One region of the Cupriavidus sp. GW822-FHT02D05 genome, then DNA from elsewhere that is predicted to be linked to it. Evidence: riboswitches for the same ligand, from Rfam matches in the RefSeq annotation. Region 1 holds a riboswitch; the other holds the start of a gene.
What was found. A riboswitch is a leader RNA that binds a small molecule or an ion and turns the genes downstream of it on or off. The one in region 1 is predicted to bind cobalamin.
Positions count from the first base shown of each region.

Region 2: another riboswitch for cobalamin. It lies ahead of AC1RQK_RS29025 (TonB-dependent receptor plug domain-containing protein); the one in region 1 lies ahead of AC1RQK_RS35785 (TonB-dependent receptor).

Region 1 covers NZ_JBXAOE010000040.1:35,727-40,113, forward strand. The annotation lists gene AC1RQK_RS35780 (methyl-accepting chemotaxis protein) at 1-1,285, opposite strand, end outside; cobalamin riboswitch at 1,590-1,847, shown strand; gene AC1RQK_RS35785 (TonB-dependent receptor) at 1,975-4,239, shown strand; gene AC1RQK_RS35790 (PepSY domain-containing protein) at 4,247-4,387, shown strand, end outside.
Region 2 covers NZ_JBXAOE010000026.1:5,050-9,436, forward strand. The annotation lists gene AC1RQK_RS29020 (FecCD family ABC transporter permease) at 1-43, opposite strand, end outside; gene AC1RQK_RS29025 (TonB-dependent receptor plug domain-containing protein) at 59-2,023, opposite strand; cobalamin riboswitch at 2,120-2,364, opposite strand; gene AC1RQK_RS29030 (hypothetical protein) at 2,573-2,890, shown strand; gene AC1RQK_RS29035 (cell division protein ZapA) at 2,887-3,228, shown strand; RNA gene ssrS (6S RNA) at 3,540-3,750, shown strand; gene AC1RQK_RS29045 (EVE domain-containing protein) at 3,940-4,387, shown strand, end outside.

The DNA of each region.
Region 1 (4,387 bases):
CGCTGTCGACCTGGCCCACCGACTCGACGATCAGCGTCTTGATTTCCTTGGCCGCGCCCGCGCTGCGCTGCGCCAGGTTGCGCACCTCCCCAGCCACCACCGCAAACCCGCGTCCTTGCTCGCCGGCGCGCGCGGCTTCCACCGCGGCGTTGAGCGCCAGGATATTGGTCTGGAAAGCGATGCCGTCGATCACGCCGATGATGTCGTTGATCTTGCGCGAGCTGGCGGTGATGCCGCGCATCTTGTCCACCACCTGGCTGACCACGCTGCCGCCTTGCTTCGCGATCTGCGAGGCGTCAGCCACATACTGGCTGGCCTCCTTGGCGTTGTCGGCGTTCTGGCGCACCGTCGCGGTGATCTGCTCCATGCTGGCGGCGGTCTGCTGCAGCGAGGCCGCCTGCTGCTCGGTGCGGCTCGACAGATCGCTATTGCCCGAGGCGATCTCCTGGGCCGCCGAGGTGATGGAATCGGCCGATTGCTGGATGCCCGCCACCGTGCCGGCGAGCTGGTCGCGCATATGGCCGATGGCGTACATCAGGCTGGAGCGGTCGTCCGGGTGGGTTTCGACGCGCGCCGTGAGGTCGCCGCTGGCCATGCGCAAGGCAAGGGCCGCAGCGGTAGCGGGCTCGCCGCCCACCGAGCTCTGGATGCTGCGGATCAGCAGCGTGGCCACCGCGGAAATCACGATGCCCAGCAGCACCAGCAGCCCCAGCGATTGATACAGCGAGGCGCGGAACTGCGCTTGCACGTCATCCATATACGTGCCGGCGACCAGGTCCCAGCCCCACGGCTTGAAGCGCGCCACGTAGCCGATCTTGGGGCTCGGCTGGTCGCTGCCCGGCTTGGGCCACCAGTAGTCCAGGTGGCCAGCGCCTTCGGCCGACGCGCCGCGGGCCGCGATATCGGCATACAAGGCGTTGCCCTTGGCGTCCTTGAAGTCGCTCATGTTCTTGCCGTTGAGCTTGGCGTTGATGGGATGCATCAACAGCACGGAATCCGCGCCGACGATGGTGATGTAGCCATCCTTGCCATAACGCTGCGCGGCAACGCGGGCCGTGGCCTGGGCCTTGGCATCGGCCTCGGACATCTTGCCCTGGCGCGCCTGCTCGGCATAGTCGCGCACCAGCGAGAGCGACATGTCGACAATGTTAGCCAGCTCGCCGCGGCGATCGGCCATTTGCAGCTGGCGGGTCTGGAAGGCGTGCATCACGGTCAGCAACAGCAGGCCGAGCCAGGCCAGCACAAGGGGAATCCACAGCTTTTTTCGCAGGGTCAGACGATTCATGGCATTCGCTTCTCGGGGCAATGGCCGGTCATGCAGGAGGCATGCGGCACCTCCGAATATCGGAGCCGGGCTCGCCTTCTTTAGCGAAAGGCGCGACAGGACCGCACGAAAGGCCACGAAGCGCAGAAAATGTCGCATGAAGCACCAAAATGGCGACAGGTTGTGCCAGGCCGAAACGCTCGCGCACCCGCACGGTGCCAAAAAAACACCTGCCATCCGCCCCCGAAAGCGGCGCAAATACGGCTACAATGCGCCTCGCATTCCACTCGGTAATTGCAATTGACTTGCAATTACCTGGCTAGTGGACTGCCAAGGGTTCGAAGGTGCCTCCGGCGCGCAGCGCGCGGCGGGGGTTAAACGGGAAACAGGTGCGCCGCCGGCCATGCCGCGGCTAATCCTGTGCTGCCCCCGCAACGGTCAGCAGGTACAAAGGTGTCACGCCGCGCCAACAGGCCGCGGCAGCCACTGCGCATCATCGCGCGGGAAGGCGGCACCCCGGACGCGCCCCAGCGGCAGGCGTCCCCCTGCAAGCCCGGATACCGGCCTTCTACCGATCACCGGGGCTGCGGACGGGCGGCCAGGCGTGAGACGGCTGGCCACGCGCCCGGCCGTCACTGCGCGCTCGTCCGCGGCTGGTTCGTTTATTGCCGCCGGGCGGGGTCGCCCCCGCGGCCAATGATGGAAAGTCCATGTCCGCGCGCCCTCGCATTGCCTGTACCGCCTCGCCGGCGGCCGTCACGCCACGCCAACGTCGTCATGCGCCCAAGCCGCCGCGCCAGCTCGCGCATCATTGCGCGCTCGCGCTATCGCTGGGGGCCTTCGCCGGCCTGGGCGCCGATGCCGCCTGGGCGGCGGACGATGCGCAACCTTCAGAGCGGGCGCAATCGCAGCCGTCGCGCGGCGACAGCACGGTGCTACCGCCAGTGGTAGTCAGGAGCGCCTCGCAGCCGGCCGGGCTGGCGCTGTCCGAGCCCACCAGCACCGGCAGCCGCCTTGCCCTGACCCCGCTGGAAACGCCCGCTAGCGTGGAAGTCCTGTCCGGCGACACCATTCGCGAACGCGGCGATTTGTCGGTGCGCGAGGCCGTGACCCGCGCCACCGGCATCACCGCCAATGGCGCGCCCGGCAACGGCGGCACGGCGCTCGCGGCACGCGGCTTTGCAGGACAAGGCTCGGTGATGCAGCTGTACGATGGCACGCGCCTCTACGTGGCCTCCGGCACCGTCACCTTCCCCTTCGATACCTGGTCCGTGGACCGCATCGAAGTGCTGCGCGGCGCGGCCTCGGTCATGGTTGGCGAGGGCGCGATCGGCGGCGTGGTCAACGTGATTCCCAAGAAGCCGATGCGCGCGCCGATCGCCAACGAGCTGCAGCTCACCGGCGGCACGCAAAAAACAGCGCGCGCGGCGTTCGACAGCGGCGGCGCGGTCAACGAGACCCTCTCCTACCGCTTCAACGCCAGCTACGGCCGCTCCGGCGGCTGGGTGGACCGGGGCGACTCGCGCAGCCTGGCGGTGTCGGCCGCGGCGCGGCTAGACGTATCGCCTGAGTTCAACCTGACGCTGTCCTATGACGACGCCGACCAGCACCCGATGCAGTACCTGGGCACGCCGCTGGCGGGCGGCAGCCTGGACACCTCGCTACGCAAGAAGAACTACAACGTTGGCGATGCCGACATCACCTACCGCGACCGCTGGACCCGGCTCGCGGCGCAGTGGCAGCCCAACGAGCGCGTCATGGTGCGCAACCAGTTCTATTACCTCACCAGCCAGCGCCACTGGCGCGACGCCGAGTCCTATACCTTCCTGCCCGCGACGGGCCAGGTGCGCCGCACCGACTATCTGGAGATCCTGCATGACCAGGAACAGGTGGGCGACCGCGCCGACCTGAAGATCGATGGCCAGCTGTTCGGCATGGCCAATACCGCCATGGTGGGGTTCGACGTCAACCGCATCAACTTCACTCACAGCAACAACTCGCCCTATGGCGGCGCGTCCACGGTCAATGCCTACCAGTTCGACCCGGGCCAGTTCTTCAGCCCGCCGGGCATTGTCACGTCGCCGCGCTTTCGCACCCACACCACGCAAGCCGCGCTGTTTGGCGAGGACCGCCTCAAGCTGACCCGGCAATGGTCGGTAATTGGCGGCGTGCGGCTGGACCATGCCCAGCTGGAACGCGGCAACCTGGTCACGGGCGACGACTGGACCCGCAGCTTCAACAACATCACGTGGCGTGCGGGCACGGTCTACGCATTCACGCCAGCCTTGTCGGTGTATGCGCAGTACGCCACCGCCACCGATCCCCTTGGCGCACTGATCTCCACCTCGGACGCACAGAAAGATTTCAAGCTGGCCACCGGGCGGCAGATCGAAGCCGGGGTCAAGCAATCGTTCTGGAACCAGCGCGGCGAGTGGACCTTTGCCGCCTACCAGATCGTCAAGAAGAACCTGTTGACACGCGACGCCAGCAACCCGGCGTTGTCGGTGCAGGTGGGCGAGCAATCCTCGCGCGGGCTGGAGGCCTCGGTCAGCGTGGAACTCATGCGCGGGTTGCGCTTGGATGCCAACGGCACCGTGCTGCGCGCCCGCTACGACAACTTCGCGGAAAGCGTGAACGGCGCGCTGGTCTCGCGCAATGGCAATGTGCCCACCAGCGTTGCGCAGCAGGCGGCAAACCTGTGGCTGACGTGGGCCTTCGCACCGCGGTGGCAGGCAGGCAGCGGCCTGCGCTACGTGGGCAAGCGCTACACCAACAACGCCAATACCACCACCATGCCGTCGTACGCGGTGGTGGATGCCTCGCTGCAATGGCGCGTATCGCGCAAGACGGCGCTGACGCTGCGCGTGTACAACCTGTTCAACCGCGACTACGCCGAATCCTCTGGCAACAGCGGCAGCCAGTGGCTGCTGGGCCGGCCGCGCGCGGCCGAGCTGACGGCCAACTTCTACTTCTAGGCCGGCCATGGCAAGCACACCCCTGCCCTGGCGTGAAGCCTGCTGGCGCTTCACGCGCCGCTGGCTCTACCTGGTGCACCGCTGGGCCGGTATCGCGGGCTGCCTGCTGATCGCCATGTGGTTTCTCTCGGGACTGGTCATGATGTAC
Region 2 (4,387 bases), on a different contig from region 1:
CGGCGGCGGCAAGCATCAGCCAGACGGCTAGCGCGCGGCGCATGTCAGGCGGCCACCATCATTTCTGGCGCCAGCCCAGCGTGACAAAGCCGGCGCGTCCCTGCGTGTTGTAGGGATAGGCGAGCTGGTAGTTCTTGTCGAACAGGTTTTCCACACGGGCGGCCACGAACCATTGCTTGTCGATGTTATAGCGGGCATTGAGGTTGACGATACCGTATCCGCCCAGCGTGCGCGAGCCGCTATCCATGCGCGTCGAGGAAATGATCCACTCGCCGCCGAGGCGGAAGTCGCCAAACTGGCGGCCCACGTCGAAGGCGGCATGGCGGCGCGCGCGGCGCAGCAACTGCGTATTGCTCTGCTCATCCACCGGGTTCTGGAAGGTGATGCTGGCGCCCACGTCGGTGCCCATCAGCTTGGCGCGCCAAGAGGCTTCAATGCCTTGCACCTTGGCCTTGTTGACATTCTGCGCCAGGAACAAGCCATTGGGCTGCAGCGCCGCGGTGATCAGGTTGTCGTAGCGGGTCTCGAACGCGGTCACGCGCAGCAGGCCGGCGGCGTCCGTGTTGTACTGCGCGCCCAGCTCGACCGACTTGGCGCGCTCGGGCTTGATGCCCGGCTGGCCATAGCCCGGGTAGTACAGCTCGTTGAACGTCGGCGCGCGGAAGGCGTTGCTGGCGTTGGCGATCAGCTTGAACGCCTCGGTCACGTTATAGCCATAGCCGGCGAAATAGCTCGCCTGGCTGCCGAAATCCGAGTAGTGGTCGTTGCGCACATTGAGCTGCAGCTGGTGCTTGCCCAGCCGGCCATCGTAGCCCCCGAACACCGACGCAATATTGCGGCCCGGCGCGCCATACGTGTTCGAGCTGAATTCCTGCTGCGCATACTCCGTGCCGAACAGCAGCTTATGGGTCGGCGCCAGCGCATATTCGTTCTGCCAGGTGTACTGGCGATTGCGCGTGTTGAAATTGCTGTTGAACAGTCCGTTCAAGGTGTTTTCGCTATTGTCCCCGCTCTGCGCGACCTTGAAATGCGTGGTCCAGTCCCGGGTGAGCTTGCCGTTGACAAAGGCGGATACAGTGTACAACTCGCTGTTCATCCACCAGACATCGGTCGGTTTGCCTGTCGTGGTGTCGTAGGAGAGCTTGCTCTTCGAGTAATAGGCTGTGACGCCGGCGTCCCAGTCGCTGGTGAAACGATGCTTCACCTGGCCCGATACGCTCTTGTTGTCATACGGGTTGTCGTTCGGGTTCGGGCCCATGCCCTTCTTTGCCTTGGCCGGATTGTCACCGTTCCATTGGGCCGCATTGATCGCCGAAAAACCGTCTGTCTTGACTGCCGACCCGGTGATATTGAACGAGGTATCGCCCACCTGCCCGCCGTAGCCCACCGTACCCTGGCGCGTATTGTTGCTGCCGTATTCAATCTGAGCGTTGGCTGCGGGAGCCTGGCCCGCACCGCTCTTGGTGAAGATCTGTACCACGCCGCCGATCGCATCCGAGCCGTAGAGCGCGGAGACGTTGCCGCGCACGATCTCGATATGGTCGATCTGGTCGGGCAGGATATTCGATAGCTGGGCAGTGCCGCTGCTGGCCGACGAAACCCGCACGCCGTCGATCAGGATCAGCGTCTGGTTGCCGTTTGCCCCGCGCATGAACAGGGTGGTGTTTGCACCCATGCCGCCGTTGGCCGCAAATTCCACGCCGGCCTGGGTACGCAGCAATGTGCGCAGGTCCGGAGCCTGGGAGTTGACGATGTCCTGCTGGGTCACCACAGTGGTATGCGGCAGCGCCTCGGTCAACGGCTGGACAGTGCGGGTGGCAGTGACCACCACCGGGTCGAGCTGCGCGTCGGGCGCGGGCTGCGCAGCGGATTGCCCGGAGGACTGGGCCATGGCGGCGCCGGGCGCGCTCATGGCGAGCCAGGCGGCGAGCGCGGCGGGCAGTTGCCGCGAGACGAAAACAGGTATGGTGTGGCGGCGCGCCGGCAATGCCGGACGGCTCGACGTGGGGGGCGAAAAGCGCATGATGCTGAGTGGGAGAGAGCTGCCTGGTCCGTTCCCCCGCGGACCGTCTGGCGACGAAGCGCGCCGCTGGCTTGCGCGGCAAAAAGCAGCGGAGGGCGGCGCACTCTCGTTCAGGCCGGTATCCGGGCTGACGACACCAGTCCGACCGCCTTCCCGAACCTTGCGGTTCAGTGGCTGAGTGGTCGGCCTTGCGATCTTGCGATCACGGTCGCTTACCGTTGCGGGGGCAGCACAGGTTGGCTCGGCCCTGCCCTGGCGGCGGTGGCTGGCTCCCTGTTTCCCGTTGAACTGCAACCCTGTAGTGAATAGGATTACGAGCACCTGGAACGTGCGCGAGTGTAGGCAGTTTCGAGGCAAGCGTCAATGCCGCGGCAAAACAAGGCGAAAGCGCCTGGAAACAGGCATAAAGCCGTCGCCACGGATGCCGTTAAACGACGATGCATGCAACTTCGGCGCGCAGGCCTGGTCACACACGTCTGCGTTCGCCGTCCGCACGATAGCGCTTGGGCTAAAATCCCAGAACCCGAGACCCTAGATATGACAGGCTCTATGCTCACCGAACTCGAACAACTCGCCGCCAAGATCGGGCGTGTGCTGCACCATGCCGATACCCTGGCGGCTGAGAACCAGCGGCTGCGCGAGGAGATCGAACGCCTGCAGGCCGACGCCAGCCAGCTGCGCGGCGACCGTGAAGCCATGGCCGCCGACCGCGAGCTGCTCAATATCAAGATCGAGGAAGCGCAGCTGCGCATCCAGTCGATCCTGGACAAGCTGCCCACCGCCAGCGACGCCCGCCAGCTCGACCTGCTGGGCGAAGGCGACGCGGCCGGCCGCGCCGAACAGAAGGCACCCGGAGAAAACGCATGAGCAATAAGCAAGTCGAAGTGAACATTGCCGGCCAGTCCTACCGGTTCGCCATTGCCGCCGACAACGAGGCCGCGCTGCTGGAGGCCGTGGCACTGGTAGACGGTCAGATGACGCGGCTCAAGGGCGGCGTATCCGCCAAGGGCGTGGAACGCGTTGCCGTGATGGCCGCGATCAGCATCGCCTCGGACCTGCTCTCGCTCAAGCGCAAGCAGCAAGAAGATGGCACGATTCCCGTTGATGCAGTGCGTGCGCGCATTCGCGAGCTGAACGAACGCGCGGACGAAGCCCTGCGCCAGTACGCGCATGTGGGCACCAATTCGCCCGTGCCGCGCAACTGATGCCCTGCCCTGCGCCGGCTGTACCACACGGCACAGGCAGGCGGTGATACGCTCGCGATTTCGGCCCGATGTGCCCCACATGCCGCGCGCGTCAGCAAAATGTAACGACACGCAAAGACGGGCTTGGTATGGAAAGCCTCGCGGTGTATAGTGGAGCCAAGCCGCACCAAGCCACATAGTTGCGGCACCTTAGGTCGGGTTATCGCGCCTGACCGCCGTTTTCATCCCATCCAAGTTAGAAACGGCAAACGTCTGACAGCCATGCCAAAGCAGTATGCGTTTGGCAGTGCAAAAAAGTCAGACGTTTGACAGTTTCCCTGCCTGGTTCGTCAGGATCATATTCCTTGAACCGATAAGCATTTGTTGGTGCGGGATTATGCCGTGTGGGCGAGCGCGTCGCATGGTTCATAGTTGCAGTCTGGACTCCCTGAACCGGTGATGTACCCGAAATGCGGCTTCCGCAGCCACTCTGAACCTCACTTGGGTTCAGGATGCCGATCCAGCGGCCGAGGCGGGGACCCCTCTAAAGGCGGTGGTTATTCAACCACCGCCTTTTCCTTTTGTGGCGCAGATTGACCTGCGCTGCCTCTGCAGTGCCCTCCCTCTGTTTCTGCGCCACGACCCACGCCCACATCCGCCAGACGGTTTTCTTTTGGCCGTGCTTGCTGCACCATATCGCTGTCGCCAACGTCACGCCCGCCCTGCCCGCCCATGAGCCGATCCACGCAAGCCAATGCCGCCGCGCGCGCCCGCCAGTACTGGCTGATGAAGTCGGAACCCGACGAGGCCAGCATCGATACGCTAGCCGAACGCGGCACCCTGCCATGGACCGGCGTGCGCAACTACCAGGCCCGCAACTTCATGCGCGACGGCATGCAAATCGGCGACGGCGTGCTGTTCTATCACTCCTCCTGCCCACAGCCCGGCATTGCCGGCCTGGCCGAGGTCAGCTCGCAGCCCTACCCCGATCCCACCCAGTTCGACCCGAAGAGCGATTACTACGACGCCGCCGCCAAGCTGGATGCACCGCGCTGGATGCTGGTTGACGTGCGCTTTGTCGGCAAGGGCCCGCTGATCTCGCTGGCCGACTTGCGCGCGCATGACGAACTGGCCGACATGGTCGTGCTACGCCGTGGCAACCGGTTGTCGATCACGCCGG